4 regions of the Rhodoferax sp. GT1R46 genome follow, and region 3 is predicted to be linked to each of the others. Evidence: predicted binding sites of a transcription regulator. Region 3 holds the regulator's gene; each other region holds the start of a gene.
The links. Region 3 encodes sigma-54, which starts transcription at its own class of promoters, with help from an activator protein. Its sites were predicted from a motif close to TGGCANGNAANCTGCTTT; they were not measured.

Region 1 (4,114 bases), on a different contig from region 3:
TTTGGAGGCGGCGCCAAACACGCGTTCCACGCCCAGGTACACGTTCTCGAAGCAGGTGAGCCAGGGCAGCAGCGAGTGGTTCTGGAACACCACGGCGCGCTCGGGGCCGGGGCCAGCGATTTCGCGGTTGGCACACAGCAGCGCGCCGTGCGTCGGCATCGTCAGCCCGGCAATCAGGTTGAGCAGCGTGGACTTGCCGCAGCCCGAGTGGCCGATCAGCGCCACAAACTCGCCTTTGGCGATGGTCAGATTGATGTCGCGCAGTGCGCAAAACGGCCCTTTGCGGGTTTTGAAAGTCTGCTCGACGTTCTGGACTTCGATGAATTTGGTAGTGAGTGATTCGTTCATGATTTCACCTCTTCAAACGTAAATGCGGTTGCGACCTTGATCAACAGGTACTCCAGTACCAGTCCGACGATGCCAATCACGAAGATGGCGATGATGATGTTCTTGACGTTCAGGTTGTTCCACTCGTCCCACACCCAGAAGCCAATGCCCACGCCGCCGGTCAGCATCTCGGCGGCCACGATCACCAGCCATGCAGTGCCCACGGCCAGACGCACACCGGTAAGCATGTAGGGCAGCACGGCAGGGAAGAGGATCTTGGTAAAAATCTTCCACTCGCTCAGGTTGAGCACACGTGCCACGTTCATGTAGTCCTGTGGCACGCGTTGCACGCCAACCGCCGTGTTGATGATCATGGGCCAGATGCTGCAGATGAAAATGGTCCAGATGGCGGCCGGGTTGGCCCCCTTGAACACCAGCAGGCCAATCGGCAGCCAGGCCAGCGGTGAGACCGGGCGCAGCAGGCTGATCAGTGGGTTGAACATGCGGCCCAAAAAGTCAAAGCGCCCGATCACAAAGCCCGCAGGAATGCCCACCGCCGCGGCCAGGCCAAAACCCACCGCTACGCGCTCCAGCGACATCAGCACATTCCAGCCCACGCCCTGGTCGTTGGGGCCCTTGCGGTAGAACGGGTCAGCGAAGATGGTGAGTGCCTGCTTCCAGGTTTCCCAGGGGCTGGGAATGCTGCTGGAAGTGCTGATGCTCACCAGCGCCCAAATGCCAATCAGCAGGACCAGTCCGAGTACGGGCGGCAGCACGGCCAACACCAGACCGCGCCCGTCGAAGGATGGCTTGCCCGCGGGGGTCGTGACCGGAGTTTGCGCATCTTTCATGCCTGTAGCCCCCGTGGAATATGCGTTAGCAGCTTCTTTTTTGATAGCATGACTCTCTGCCGTAGCAGACAGGGGCGAGTGGAATACGGCGCTGACCATGGTGTTCTCCTAGTGGGCAAGTGTTCAGGCTTTGATCTTGAAACCGTCGGCGTACTTTTTCGGGTCCTTGCCGTCCCAGACCACGCCGTCCATCAGCTTGGCGCTGCGCATGGCGTCCTTCGGAATGGGCGTTTTGGCAGCGGTAGCGGCCTGCTTGTAGATGTCGATCTGGTTGATCTGTTTGGCCACAGCCAGGTAGTCAGGGTGTTCCTTGAGCAGGCCCCAGCGTTTTTGCTGGGTCAGGAACCACATGCCATCCGACAGGTAGGGGAAGTTGACGGTGCCTTCGTTGAAGAACTTCATGTGGTTGGCGTCGTCCCAGGTCTTGCCCATGCCGTTCTGGTAGCGGCCCAGAATGCGCTGGTTGATGGCGTCCACGCTGGTGTTGACATAGCTCTTGTCGGCAATGGTTTCTGCCATCTTGTTCTTGTTGGACAGGCTGGCGTCAATCCACTGGCCGGCTTCGATGATGGCGGCGGTCACGGCACGCGCGGTGTTGGGGTATTTCTTGACGAAGTCACCCGTGGTGCCCAGCACCTTTTCGGGGTGGTCTTTCCAGATGTCCTGCGTGGTGGTGGCAGTGACGCCAATGCCGTCAATGATGGCGCGGTGGTTCCAGGGCTCACCCACGCAAAAGCCGTCCATATTGCCGACACGCATGTTGGCCACCATCTGCGGTGGTGGCACCGTGATGACCTTGGCGTCGGTAATGGGGTTAATGCCATTGGCTGCCATCCAGTAGTACAGCCACATGGCGTGGGTGCCGGTGGGGAAGGTCTGGGCAAAGGTGTATTCACGCTTTTCGCGGGCCATCAGCTTGGCAAGGCCTGCACCGTCGACAGCGCCTTTGTCAGCCAGCTTTTTGGACAGCGTAATGGCCTGGCCATTCTGGTTGAGCGTCATCAGCACGGCCATGTCTTTCTTGGGGCCGCTGACCCCCAGGTGCACCCCGTAGATCAGACCGTAGAGCACATGGGCGAAATCCAGCTCGCCGTTGACCAGCTTGTCGCGCACGCCAGCCCAGGAGGCCTCTTTGCTGGGGATGATCTTGACGCCATACTTCTTGTCGATGCCCAGCACCGAGGCCATCACGACGCTGGCGCAGTCGGTCAGGGGAATGAAGCCAACCTTGACCTCGGTTTTCTCAGGGGCATCAGATCCTGCGGCATACACGGCGGCGCGCAGGGCGGGGTTGATGCCAATGGCACCCACCGCGGCGGTTTGCAGCACGGCGCGGCGGCTGAGTTTGGTTTTGAGAAGATCAGTCATGGCAAAGCTCCATCAGTTGCAAAAACAAAAAAAGGCGTCCGCACACAGCACGGCGCTTCATGGAAGCCAAGTGCTGGTGGGGACGCCTTTGTCCGGATTGACAGGCCTTGCCCGTCGTTGGGTAAAGCTTGTCAGTTGACCCTCAGTGGTCTTGTTGGGAGTGAAGCAATGAGCGTGCCAGGTTGCTGGACAGGTGATTTCTGAATGGACTGGATGCAATATGCTACTGTTTTTATAGCTGCATACGCAGTATTGACGAGGGCTAAGGCGGTTTTTTGTGCCGAACGATCACGGCATTGCAGCCGTTGGGCAGGGGCACTGAAATTGTGCGGCGCACCAAATGCAAGCCGCTTCGCCGGTCTGCTTCCGGTCCGGCCAGCCGGCATCCCCTGCGATCAGGTGGAAGGATGACTCAGAGCTGAAACGCCAGCAACCGGATCGATCCCTCGGCCAGCCCGCGCAATATGCCCGGCGGCTGCGAACGGTAGGGTATGGCGCCCATTCGCTGGTGATCGATCCAGTGTGCGAATCGCTGGACGTCCGTGGGGTCAAAAAATGCCACCATCATTTCGTAATTCAGAAACAGGCTGCGTTCGTCAATATTGGCCGAACCTGCCAAGGCCAGTTCATCATCAACAATGATGGCTTTGGCATGCATCATCCCGGGTGTCAGCCAGACGCGGGCACCCGCCGCCGACAGCTCGCGCAGGGCCGCGTGGCGCGCCATATCGGCCAGTCGATGGTTCGACCGCCGTGGCAAAACCAGGTCCACCGCGACCCCGCGACGTGCGGCCAGCGTGAGTGCCATCAACAGCGCCGCATCGGGTACGAAATAGGGTGTGATCGCCAGAATCCGGTTTTGTGCGGTGAAACAGCTCGATACCAGCAGCGCATGCAAGGTGTCGTCCGCTTGGTCCGGTCCGCTGGCGATGAATTGTGCTTGCGCCAGGCCGGCATCGATTGGAGGAGTGCGGGTTTCTGTTGCACTGCGCTGCGGGCTCTGGGTTGCGAACGCCCAGTCCAGATCGAACTGGCCCTGTGCCTGACGCGCCAGACCCCCGGCCAGGTCAAAACTCAAGTCGGTCCATGGAGCCTGCGGATGCTTTGCCAGCAAATCACCGACAAAGTATTCAGCCGCCAGGTTGCGGCCACCCGTCCACAGTCGCTCTCCATCAGCGATCACCATTTTGCGGTGATTGCGCAAGTTGGTGCGCCCGGGGAGTGGCGATCGCAGGGGCGAGACAAACCGTGCGACCTGGACGCCAGCCGCAGACAGCCGCTTCAGGTCCGGCCGTCCCCCCAGGTAAACGCCGACGCCGTCGATCAGCAGGCGAACCCGCACACCGGCCTGTGCCTGGCGCATCAGCATGCTGGCTATTTCGTCTCCCAAGGCGTCCCGGCCCAGAAGAAAGGTGCATAGGTCCAGGGTACGGGTGGATCCTTGCATCACCTCCCGAAGTGCTTGCAGGGCCTGCTGACCGTTTTCGTGAATGCGCAGTGGTTGATAGGTCGACGCGGCTGTTACCCCCATCGCGGCAGCGAGTTGCTGGAAATTGGCGGCCGGGGTG
Region 2 (4,114 bases), on a different contig from region 3:
GAGCGCACTTTGCAACTGCAGCGGTTCCGTGAACACTTCGGAAAAGGAGGACCCCACGATCATGCGCCGCGAGGTTCCCAGTGCGTCCTCAAGGGCTGAGTTGGAAAACACCACCGATGCGTCGGATCTCACCACCGCAACCAGTGTGGCTAACAGGTCAAATAGCGAAAACCGGGCTGGCGCGTCCACGCGGGTTATTTCGCTGCAGAAGCGCCTGAACCAGTGGTCACCCTGCCCAGCTCACGCCGTATGCCTGCGATATCGCTCTCGTTGCGGCTGATATTGGCCTTGAGCTCCGCAATTCGGTCCACATACTTCTGGTTATTACGGTGCTCGGGGCCCAGCTTTTCTGGTTCGCCGTTGTTGTATTCCTTGAGTAACTCGGCCTGGCGCGCTTCGGCCTTTTTCAACTCGGAATCCAGAATCATGCGGGCATCGGAATCTTTGGCGCGCTGATCGCCTGAGTCGATGCGCTGACCAGGCTGTGATGCGGCTGGAGCACGCGCAGCCGTTGCAGGGTTGGGGCGCTGGGATTGCACGACCGTCACGTTGCCGCCACTGATGGGCTTGCAGCCTTGTGCCCTTGGATCTTGCAGCGTGTTGGTATAGACGTTGTTGTCGCATTTGTAAATGCGCTCTTCTGCCCAGCTGGAAGTAGCAACCAGCGAAGCAACAACGGGGATCAGATATATCGTTTTCATTCGGTGTCCACGCATCAAAGTGCAAGGGCTGTCAGGCCAGTATGCGCCAAAATTGGCCAGATCATAAAGCGCCCAGCGGCTCAAGACTTTATTGGACTTCAATTGAGCAAATAGGTTGCAAAAAAAAGGACGGCTTTCGCCGTCCCTATTAACTCACCGTCTGGCTGCCAAATTGACAGCAAGTGTTACAGGGAGTAATACATGTCGAATTCGATGGGGTGCGTAGCCATGCGCAAACGCGTCACTTCACCCATCTTCAGTTCGATATAAGCGTCGATCATGCTGTCGCTGAACACGCCGCCCTTGGTCAGGAAACCACGGTCTGCGTTGAGGCAGTCCAGGGCCTGATCCAGGCTGTGACAAACGGTTGGGATCAACGCATCTTCTTCGGGTGGCAAATGGTACAGATCCTTCGTGGCTGCTTCGCCAGGGTGGATCTTGTTTTCCACACCGTCCAGACCCGCCATCATCAGGGCAGAGAAGCCCAGGTACGGGTTCATCAGTGGATCAGGGAAACGCGCTTCGATACGACGACCCTTGGGGTTTGCCACGAATGGAATGCGAATGGAAGCCGAGCGGTTTTTAGCCGAGTAAGCCAGCTTCACCGGTGCCTCGTAGCCTGGAACCAGGCGCTTGTAGCTGTTGGTGCCTGGGTTGGTGATGGCGTTCAATGCACGTGCGTGCTTGATGATGCCACCAACGTAGTACAGGGCGAAGTCAGACAGACCAGCATAGCCGTCGCCAGCAAACAGGTTCTTGCCGTCTTTCCAGATGGATTGGTGCACGTGCATGCCGGAACCGTTGTCGCCAACGATGGGCTTGGGCATGAACGTCGCGGTCTTGCCATAGGCGTGCGCGACGTTTTGAACCACGTACTTGAGCATCTGGGTCCAGTCCGCGCGCTGAACCAGCGTGCTGAACTTGGTGCCAATTTCATTTTGGCCAGCGCCTGCCACTTCGTGGTGGAACACTTCAACGGGAATGCCCAGTGATTCGAGAATCAGGGACATTTCAGCGCGCATATCCTGCGTGCTGTCGACTGGTGGCACAGGAAAGTAGCCGCCCTTGACGGTAGGACGGTGGCCCTTGTTGCCGCCTTCCATTTTCTTGCCCGAATTCCAGGGTGCTTCGCCTTCGTCGATTTTGAAGAAGGTGCCGGACATGTCGGTATTCCAGCGCACGTCATCAAAAATGAAGAACTCTGGCTCAGGACCGAAGAACGCCGTGTCACCAATGCCAGACGCCTTGAGGTAGGCTTCAGCGCGCTTGGCGATGGAGCGTGGATCACGGTCATACGCTTTGCCGTCCGCAGGCTCGACCACGTCGCAACTCATGAACATCGTGGTTTCTTCAAAGAATGGATCGATGTTGGCGGTATTTGCGTCAGGCATCAGCTGCATGTCGGAGGCTTCAATGCCCTTCCAGCCGGCGATGGATGAACCGTCGAAGGCGTGGCCCGATGTGAACTTGTCTTCGTCAAAATGGGAAACAGGCACAGTCACGTGCTGCTCTTTGCCGCGGGTATCGGTGAAGCGGAAGTCAACAAACTTGACTTCATTCTCTTTCACCATTTTCATCACGTCTGCGACGGTCTTGGCCATCAAATACTCCTGTTGCACGGTTGTAAAAAAATTGCCTTGTCCACAATGCAGCTTTTGTGCCAAAAACCGAATTGCAGCTTATTTTGATAAAGCGCTCTATTTTGCCCTGAGATTTATGGTTTTTTTGCTCCCTATGTCAAAGACATGCGACGGCTTCCCACTCAGCAAGCCCTTCACCAGAGCAAATGCACCATTATCGGACCCCCAATTGCCGCACTTAGTTGGTGCAAAATTATTCGCGCACCAATTCAGGGCCAAGGCGGGCATTCAATCTCAATAAGCCAGCCCGCATTGCTTCATAGGCTGCGCCAGCCGCCACAGGTTCTCCCTTGACGCCCAATTCGATGTGGCGCCCATATTCGGCGTGATCCACACTCGGCAAACTGAATACCTTCACCGCATGCGTGCCTTCAATTTCCTCCATCAGTGGGGTGAGCGCCGCTTCCATGGCACCAAACACGATCACGGACCGTTCAATCCAGGCGTTTTGGGTAAACAAATGCGGGTAATGCGTGTCCAGCACCCATTCAATCATGGGCCAGGCCATCACGGGGAAACCGGGTACGAAGTGAACGCGGCCATTCCCGGCGCCTGCACAGCTGAAGCCCGCGATTTTGTTGAATGGATTGGGAATGATCTGAGCGCCCACCGGAAACATGCCCATGTTGAGCCGGTGCGCGTTGTCGCTGCGATCGGGTTCACAGGGCACGCCTTGCTCCCGTGCCAGATCCTGCATACGCTCGCGGATCAGCGCTTCAGCTTGCGGATGCAAAGCCAGCTCCAGACCCAAGGCCCTTGCAGCGCACTGGCGCGTGTGGTCGTCCGGCGTGGCACCGATGCCACCGGTCGAAAAGAGCACGTCACCGGATTCAAACGCACGCTTCAATGTTTCGGTAATGCGGTCGGGATCGTCACCAACGTAGTGGGCGTAATCGAGTTGCAGTCCGCGCGCCTTCAGCAACGCGATGACTTTGGGCAGATGCTTGTCTGCTCGCTTGCCGGAAAGAATCTCGTCTCCAACAATGATCAGCCCAAAGCGGACTGCGGGTTCAGGGGATAGGGTTTGGTCCAGAGGCTTTGTCATCCGGCAATGCTAACGCGTCAGGTGGCGCAGCCGCAACATTTGCCCTAGCAGTCGACTCAGCCCGAAGGGATTGCAGTGCGTACAGGCTGAAGTGCGCGAACCAGAGCGACGAGAACGCAAACACCAGCGTGTAAATCCAGATCGCCACCGGCACCAGAATCACGAACATGGAGGCAAACAGTACGCCCGAAGCCCACACAATGCTGGGTGCGGCCCCCAAAAAACCGGTGATGACGCCAATACCCAACAGCCAACCACGGTGGCGACGAAAAATCTCGCGACGCTCATCTTTGCTGGCGTGATCTGCCAGCGCATCAAATGCCATCACACGGTAGGTGAGCCAGCCCCAGATGAGGGGGGGCAAAATCATGATCAAGGGGGGCACCAGCCAAAGAGGTGTCGACACGACCAAGGCAACCAAGGCCAGCAAGGTCGATCCCAGTGACCACACAATACTCAGCAATGTCGAGCCACCACGCTTGCGCTCAAGCTTCGGAAAACGGTTTCGCGCTACCAGGAAAACCAGCGCGGGCGTCATCATGACTGCCACAGCGAGCAACGAGACCACCACCAGCACCGGTGTTACTGCAAAGATAACAATCAGCGGCCCCGCTACGACCTTGACCTTGCCAGCGCCTATGCCCTCCAGCCAGCTCCACACATTGTTGAATACGGTTGAGGATTCCAGCAGGGAGCTCACCCAATCCAGTGCGGGATACCAATAAAAA
Region 3 (4,114 bases):
TTTTCTTCCAGTGCGTGGCCAGCTGGCTGAAGAATTCGCCGCCGTCTTCGGTATGCGCCTGCTCGCGCGCACCCGCACCAGCAATACCGCCGACTTCAATCCGTTCGCCGTAGGGCGGGTTGAGCAGCATCACCCCAGGCAACTCGGTTGGTGGCATGCGCTGCAGCGCATCGCCACCGCGAAACTCGATGACGTCGGCCACGCCGGCACGCTCGGCATTGCGCTGGGCAAAATCGACCATACGGTGCGACACATCGCTGCCGTAAATCAAGGCGCTTTGACCTGCAGCCGGCTTGACGACTGCGTCAGCCGCTTCTGATTTGATAGCAGACCAGACGTGTGCCTGAAACGGCAAATATTTCTCGAAGGCAAAGTGGCGCAGCGAACCGGGGGCGATGTTGCAGGCAATCTGCGCGGCCTCAATGGCAATGGTGCCGCTGCCACAGCAGGGGTCATACAGCGGCAGCAAGTCGCCATCGCCATCAGCCCAGCCACTGGCGGCAATCATGGCCGCGGCCAGGGTTTCTTTCAACGGCGCCTCGCCCTTGTCTTCGCGCCAGCCGCGCTTGAACAGGGGTTCGCCCGAGGTGTCGATGTAGAGCGAACAGGTTTCGGTGGTCAGGTGGGCGTAGATGCGCACGTCAGGCCACTGGGTATTGACATCGGGGCGCACGCCGTGGGCCTTGTCGCGAAAGCGGTCGCACACCGCATCCTTGATTTTGAGCGCGGCAAAATTCAGGCTGGTGAGCGGGCTGTGCTGCGCCGTCACTTCGACCTTGATGCTTTGTTTGGGTGTGAACCAGACCTCCCACGCCACATCGGCCGCCGCCCGGTACAGGTCCTGTTCGCTGCGGTAGTCGGTGTACGACAACTGCACCAGCACGCGCTGCGCCAGGCGGCTGTGCAAATTGAGCCGCATGGCGTCGCGCCAGGAGGCGCGGGCCATCACGCCGCCACGGCGCGTGAGCAGGTCCTCACCCTTCAAACCCGTGAGGTCGTGCACCTCGGTGGCCAGAAAATCCTCCACGCCCGCGGCGCAGGGGAGAAAAATTTGGAGTTGGTTCATAGGTCTTTTCTCAGCGACGCGGGCGCAATCTTGAGCCCTTCGCGGTATTTGGCTACAGTGCGGCGGGCGCAATCAATTCCCTGCTCTTTGAGCATCTCGGAAATCTGGTTGTCGCTCAGGGGCTTTTTCAGGTTCTCGGCACTGATGAATTGTTTGATGAGGGCGCGCACCGCCGTGCTGGAGGCATTGCCACCCGATTCGGTGCCCAGCCCCGAGCCAAAGAAATACTTCAGCTCGAATGTGCCAAACGGCGTGGCCATGTATTTGGCGGTGGTGACCCGGCTGATGGTGGATTCGTGCAGGCCCAGCTCATCGGCAATTTCACGCAAAACGAGGGGGCGCATGGCCAGTTCGCCGTGGGTGAAGAAGCTCTTTTGCCGCTCCACGATGGCCGTGCTCACGCGCAGGATGGTGTCAAAGCGTTGCTGGATGTTCTTGATGAACCAGCGTGCCTCCTGCAGGCGCTGCTGCAAGCCGGCGTAGCTGGCGGCGTCTTTGCCACCCCGGTGGTTGCGCAACACATTGGCATAAATATCGTGCACCCGCAGCTTGGGCATCACCTCGGGGTTGAGCATGACGCGAAACTTGGGCGTCATGCCCGGGCTGGTCTTCGCCACCGGCAGCACCAGCACGTCGGGCACCACAATATTGCGCTCCACATCCACAAAACGCCGCCCCGGCTTAGGCTCCAGCCGGCTAATCAGGGCAATCGCGTCACGCGTCTGCGCATCGGTGCCGCCGCAGCGCTGCATCAGGGTTTTGACGTCCCGGCGGGCGAGCAAGGTCATGGGCTGCTCACAGATGCCCAGGGCCACCGCCAGTACGGCCCGGCGTTCCGGCGACTCCGATTCCGCTTTGGCCAACGCCATGAGCGCGCGCAACTGCAGACGCAGGCATTCACCCAGGTCGCGTGCGCCCACGCCTACGGGCTCCAGGCTGTGAAGCAGGCCCAGTGCCACGGTGAAGTGGTGCACCAGGTTTTCGACCTGCTCTTCATCGTCCCCGGCCAGCCCGCGGGCCAGCTCTTCCAGTGGCTCTTCCAGGTAGCCATCGTCATTCAGGGACTCGATCAGAAAGCGCAGCGCGCCGCGGTCTTCTTCGCTCAGGCGCAGCCGCAATGCCTGGCGATGCAGGTGCGATTGCAGGGACTCCTGTGAGCGCGCCAGCTCGGTGGCATCCACGTCTTCGCCATCACCCAGGTTGTTCGCTTTGGCCTTGGCGTCGGTGCCCCATTCGCCATCGTCGGGTACCAGCTCGGTCGTGCCGTCGCCATCCCAACTGGGCTCATCGTCCGAAGACAGCGGCGTCGCTTCATCGTCTTTTGTGCTGCTAGCCCCCGTGGAATCTGCGTACTCAGCTATCGAATTAGGAGCATGCTCCATCTCGCGCTCCCCTTCGCTCACGGGCGTGTCGGCCTGGGGCAGACCGAAATCCTCACGCGGGGCCTCGTCCTGGGTTAACTCCAGAAACGGGTTCTCGTCGAGCATCTGCTCCACTTCCTGGCTGAGTTCCAATGTGGAGAGTTGCAACAAGCGGATGGACTGCTGCAACTGGGGCGTGAGCGCCAGATGCTGGGAAACGCGCAGTGAAAGACCGGGTTTCATTGCGCTGGCCTACATTTTGAAGTGTTCGCCGAGATACACGCGACGCACATCGGCGTTGTTCACGATCTCGGTCGGGGTGCCTTGGGCCAGCACCACACCTTCGCTGATGATGTAGGCGTGGTCGCAAATACCCAGGGTCTCGCGCACGTTGTGGTCGGTAATCAGAACCCCGATGTTGCGGGATTTCAGGAAATTGATGATGCGCTGGATTTCGATCACGGCAATCGGGTCAATACCGGCAAAGGGCTCATCCAGAAGAATGAAACGCGGACGTGTCGCCAGTGCGCGGGCAATTTCCACCCGGCGGCGTTCACCACCCGACAGGGCCAGCGCTGGCGAATCACGCAGGTGCTCCACCCGCAGGTCTTGCAGCAGGGCGGTCAGGCGCAGCTCAATCTCGGGGCTCTTGAGCGGCTTGCCTGCGTCATCGAGCTGCAACTCCAGCACGGCGCGCACGTTGTCTTCGACATTGAGTTTGCGAAAAATAGAGGCCTCTTGCGGCAGGTAACCCAGGCCCAGGCGCGCGCGGCGGTGGATGGGCATGTGCTCAATGCTTTGTCCGTCAATGGTGATTTCGCCCGCGCTGGCGCGCAGCAGGCCCACAATCATGTAAAACGACGTCGTCTTGCCCGCCCCATTGGGGCCCAGCAAACCCACCACTTCGCCGGTGCGCACGGTCAGGGAAACATCCTTGACCACCTGGCGCTTGCCGTACGACTTCTGCAGGTGCCGTGCTTCAAGCCGGCCAATGGCGGTGTCCGGCCCGGTGTCAGGGGTGCTTTCTGCGAATGGCTCCAGTAGCGCGGTCACTTGGGCGCGCCCCCCAGGGTGGTGGTGGAGCGCAGCGGGGGAATCGGCGTGGCCGGAGTGGGGGCCGCGGCGGCCCCCTCGGGTTTGGGTATCAGCATGGCGCGCACACGGCCGCTGGGCGCTGCACCGGCGGCCTTGCTGGCAGAACCATCCACAGTGAACATATCGGTGAGGTTTTCATAAACAATCAGGCCACCGGTGATTTCGTCACCCACCGTGGTGCCACGCAGGCGGCGTAGCAGGGCTTTCTTGATGAATTTGACCGTGTCTGCGCGGCTGTCGTACTCAATGGATTCGCCCTCGCCTTCAATGTATTCCTCCAGCGCCTCCCGCTTTTGACGGAAAAAGGCCAGCTTGTCGGCCGTGCCCGTCACCACGCCAAACTGGTAGCCCTCAGGGTCTTGGCGCACTTCAAGCCGGGCGCCCCGAATCACGATGGTTCCTTTGGTCAGGACGACATTCCCCGTAAACAGGCTGACCTGCTTCACGTCGTCGTACCGCAGCGCGTCCGCCTCAATGTTCATGGGCTTGCTGCGGTCCGCTTTTTCGGCCCACGACGAGGGCGCAAACCCGATACAGGTCGCCAGCAAAAACAGGAATAAATAGATGTTTTTCATAAAGGCACGAAACTTGC
Region 4 (4,114 bases), on a different contig from region 3:
GAGGGTTGCGAGAATTGTTTTCATGGGTCCAATTATCAGGCCGCGACCGACTCCACCAAGGTTTCGGCCCACGGAGCCAGGCTCCCAGCGCTACAAATTCGACAAGAAAACCAGCATCGTCGACCGATGGTCAGGCCCCGCAACAGTGCCCTTTGCGCAGCCCTGTAACGACCGTTGCGCTTTCACTCCCCGCCCGACACCCGCCCCCGCAGCTTTTTGACATCGCCCCGTGTCGCCTTGGTATCCAGCCGCTTGCGCTGCGAGCTACGGGTCGGCTTGGTGGGTTTGCGGCGTTTGGGCAGCACCGCCACGCTGTCTACCAACGCCTGCAAGCGCTCAATGGCGTCTGCCTTGTTCTGCTCCTGGCTGCGGGTGGTTTGCGCCTTGATGACGACGACGCCGTCCGACGTGATGCGCTGATCACTCAGCGCCAGCAGGCGCTCTTTGATCTCCTCGGGCAGCGACGAGTCGGGAATGGAGTAACGCAGGTGGATCGCGCTGGACACCTTGTTCACGTTCTGGCCGCCCGCGCCTTGGGCACGGATGGCGGTGAACTCGATTTCATCCTCCTGCAGTGGTATCAGTGGTTCGGGCATACAGGGCGGTCGTTCGTGGGCTTGATTTCCATCAGACATTTTCAGCGAAATGGCGCGCATACTGACGCGATGGAATTCAAAGACTATTACAAGGCGCTCGGCATTGAACGCACTGCGTCCGAGGACGAAGTCCGCAAAGCCTACCGCAAGCTGGCGCGCAAATACCATCCCGACGTCAGCAAGGAGGCGGACGCCCAGGTGCGCATGCGCGATATCAACGAAGCCAAGGATGTCCTGGGCGACAAGGAAAAGCGTGCGGCCTACGATGCGCTGGCGGACCGCGTGGCCCGTGGCGGCCACGCGGGTGGCGCAGGTGATGGCTTTCAACCGCCACCCGGCTGGGACGAGGGCTTTGAATTCCACCGCGGTCCGGGCCAGGGGCCGGCAGACCATGCCGACTTCAGTGAATTCTTTTCTTCGGTGTTTGGCAAGGGTGAACAACGGGCTTCCGCGCGTCGCAGTTACCGCGCGCGCGGCGAAGACCACCACGCTGCAATCGAGATATCGATTGAAGACGCCCTCAAAGGTGCCGAGCGCGAAATCGTGCTCCGTGCGCTGGAGACCGACCCGCAGGGCCAGCCTGCATTCGTCAATCGCACCCTCAGCGTGAAGATCCCGCCCGGCGTGCACCCGGGCCAGTTCATCCGGCTCACCGGTCATGGCATGCCGGGGCAGGGCGGCGAGGCGGCGGGCGATTTGTATCTGGAGGTGCGCATTGCCCCGCACAAACTCTACCGCGTGGAGGGGAGCGACATTTATATGACGCTGCCCGTCACGCCCACCGAGGCGGCTTTGGGGGCGCAGGTGCAGGTGCCCACGCCCGCCGGCAGTGTGGTGGAGGTAACCGTGCCGCCGAATGCGCGCAGCGGCCTGAAACTGCGCCTCAAAGAGCGCGGTCTGCCCGGCAAGCCCGCTGGCCACTTGTACCTGTTGCTGGACATTGCATTGCCGCCCGCCGACACCGAGGCCGCCCGCAAGGCCTATGAACAGTTGGCACAGGCTGCACCGTTCAATCCAAGGCGCCATCTGGGCGTGGAAGGCGCGCAATCATGACTCTTTACACAACGACGACTGTCATCACCGCCACGGCAATCAGCCGCGAGAACCCGATTGCTGCGCACGAGCTGGCGCATGCCTGTGGGGCCGATCTGGACTGGGTGGCCCAGCTGGTGGAGGTTGGCATCGTGGACCTTGAGTCTCCGGCCGCTTCACCGGCGGATTGGCGCTTCTACAGCGCGGACCTGCAGCATGCGCTGGAGGCAAGTCGATTGCAGCGCGACTTTGGCGTGGGGCTGGAGGCCGCGGCGCTGATCCTGGACCTGCAGCACGAGGTGCGCAGGCTTAAGGCGGCTCTGCGGGTGCGCGGGCTGTAGCGGGTCTGCACTCGACATACAGCAGGTTTCGGATGGCCGCCAAAAGACGCACAAGCGCTATTCCGTCTACGAAGTGAATGCATTGGATGCCATGCCGGACAGGATATGACCGGCCAATCAGCATCCGACTACCCCGGCGATCAGCCCACTACTTGCTAAATTTGCTGAACGTGCGAATGCTGGCAACTGTCGCCGCCGAGGTCAATGGCAAGGTGGAAAATTCTTGGAACGCAGACCGTTACCTGAGGAAATGCCCGTTTTTTCAGGACGGTCTTCGGCTACTCAGTGGATCAAGATTACTGCCGGATATTCTTACAGTCACCGGCATCCATCAGCTTTTAGAAGAAAAAATACAGATAAATCAATGCTCGTAATTTTTGGCGCAGAACCTGCTTTGCATGATTGCGCTGAAAGCCGATTTCGCCGTTTGCGCCGCTGTCGCGGCTGAAGCAGCAGATATTTCCTTAACGAACATTGCTTGTAGATTTGAACGACCCCTTGCGCTGGAGCACGCCATGCCGCACAAATTTGCCATCCTGACAGCTCTCGTCGCCTTTCTTTACCCAATGGCACATGCTGACGTGCTGCTGTCGCAGACGCCAAACAGGCTGACGTATTTCGGGATTTCGGACACGGGAACGACCGGGCGCGCCATCGAAAATTTCACGTTGAGCACTGGCGAGTACATCAACCGCGTTTCCTGGCAGGGTTGGTATTCGAACGGCCTGTCCAACCGAATGTTGCCCAATCCCACTGCAGCGGACAGTTTCACCATCAACTTTTACGGCGACGTCAGCGCAGACCCAAATAACCCCTTCAGCCCCCCAGGCACACTCATGGCATCGATCAACGTCGGTGGAGCCAATCGCACCGTCTTTCCGGGGTGGACGTCCGTCAATGATTACTGGGCCGACCTGGGCAGCGATATCACTCTCGGTAGCGGTCGCTTCTGGATTTCCATCGTCAACGACACCATCGGTACTGCAAATGCCGACTGGAACTGGTTCGCGGATGGCCCCACCTTTCAGTCGTCGCCCTATCTCATCAACGGTGGATTTTCGAATGACAGCGGAGCCACCTACGGATTTGGTGATTTCACCTTCGCCCTGACTCTTGAGGGTGGCACCCGTCACGTGCCTGAACCGTCACCTCTTGCCTTGCTCGCACTATCGGGGCTTGGCCTTATCCTGGCGCGACGGCGTTTCGGAAAAGCGTAATCCCAGTTTGGCCTTGATCGTGCGCCCCGCATGGGCACACTTGCCGCGCAAGCGGGGCGGGTGGAAGAGGGGATGTACCGGGGTGCGGCATCTTTGCCCACTGTTTTGCCTGCGCCCGCTGGGACGACGGCCGCAGGGGTTTAATTCGATTCGGATGTTTTCAGTGCCAAGTCGAGGGTGCGCACAAACTCGTTGAGCATGATGGGTTTGGTCAGATAGTCGAAAAAGCCAAGCGCAAGACACATCTTGATGTCACGCGGCAGCGCGTTGGCACTGACTGCGATGATTGGAATATGCGCAGTCAAAGGGTCGGCGCGCAGAATTTTCATGGCGTCGATCCCGCTGATGCCTGGCAGGTTAATGTCCATCAAAATGACGTCGGGCTGATGGGCGCGCGCAAACTCAATGCCGAGATTTCCGTCCGCCGCGCTCAACATGCGCAGGTCGGTGCGCCGTGCAATGAGTTGCTCGATCAGTTCCAGGTTAGCTGGGTTGTCTTCCACATAGAGCAGCGTGCGCTTCGACGTTCCATCCGACACCTGGCGCGGCTCCGGCACCCTATGCCCGGTTTCCTGAATCTCGAACTGAGGCGCAGTCGTCAGCTTGAATTCGATCCAGAACACGCTCCCCTCCCCGAAGGTACTGTTTACGCCAATCGCGCCTCCCATCAGTTCGATCAGACGCTTGGTTACAACCAGGCCGATGCCCGTGCCTTGCACAGGGCCAGACTCCCTGCCCAGACGATTGAAAGGCTGGAAAAGCTGCGCCTGCTGTTCTGAAGTCATGCCAAAGCCGGTGTCCTGAATGCTGATGCGAATCGAATCTGGGGCCACCACAGTGCAGGCGACGACGACCGCGCCACCGGGCCTGTTGTATTTGATTGCGTTGGAAAGAAGGTTTATCAGAACCTGTTTCGTCCGGGTTCGAT

Region 1: a site for sigma-54 is predicted at 2,709-2,726, ahead of AC097W_RS02250 (CmpA/NrtA family ABC transporter substrate-binding protein). Genes of this name have one in related genera too.
Region 2: a site for sigma-54 is predicted at 2,347-2,364, ahead of glnA (type I glutamate--ammonia ligase). Genes of this name have one in related genera too.
Region 4: a site for sigma-54 is predicted at 2,348-2,365, ahead of AC097W_RS18380 (PEP-CTERM sorting domain-containing protein). Genes of this name have one in related genera too.

Annotation. Positions count from the first base shown of each region.
Region 1 covers NZ_JBWMBC010000001.1:463,168-467,281, forward strand. Annotated here, with positions in the region: gene AC097W_RS02240 (ABC transporter ATP-binding protein) at 1-348, opposite strand, end outside; gene ntrB (nitrate ABC transporter permease) at 345-1,277, opposite strand; gene AC097W_RS02250 (CmpA/NrtA family ABC transporter substrate-binding protein) at 1,302-2,546, opposite strand; gene AC097W_RS02255 (phospholipase D-like domain-containing protein) at 2,959-4,114, opposite strand, start outside.
Region 2 covers NZ_JBWMBC010000006.1:5,713-9,826, reverse strand. Annotated here, with positions in the region: gene glnL (nitrogen regulation protein NR(II)) at 1-189, opposite strand, end outside; gene AC097W_RS13595 (hypothetical protein) at 195-701, opposite strand; gene glnA (type I glutamate--ammonia ligase) at 887-2,302, opposite strand; gene AC097W_RS13585 (competence/damage-inducible protein A) at 2,535-3,386, opposite strand; gene AC097W_RS13580 (EI24 domain-containing protein) at 3,352-4,114, opposite strand, start outside.
Region 3 covers NZ_JBWMBC010000002.1:94,066-98,179, forward strand. Annotated here, with positions in the region: gene AC097W_RS05825 (THUMP domain-containing class I SAM-dependent RNA methyltransferase) at 1-1,066, opposite strand, end outside; gene rpoN (RNA polymerase factor sigma-54) at 1,063-2,670, opposite strand; gene lptB (LPS export ABC transporter ATP-binding protein) at 2,680-3,468, opposite strand; gene lptA (lipopolysaccharide transport periplasmic protein LptA) at 3,477-4,097, opposite strand.
Region 4 covers NZ_JBWMBC010000010.1:34,682-38,795, reverse strand. Annotated here, with positions in the region: gene AC097W_RS18400 (lipocalin family protein) at 1-24, opposite strand, end outside; gene arfB (alternative ribosome rescue aminoacyl-tRNA hydrolase ArfB) at 183-596, opposite strand; gene AC097W_RS18390 (DnaJ C-terminal domain-containing protein) at 666-1,649, shown strand; gene AC097W_RS18385 (chaperone modulator CbpM) at 1,646-1,969, shown strand; gene AC097W_RS18380 (PEP-CTERM sorting domain-containing protein) at 2,368-3,186, shown strand; gene AC097W_RS18375 (ATP-binding protein) at 3,327-4,114, opposite strand, start outside.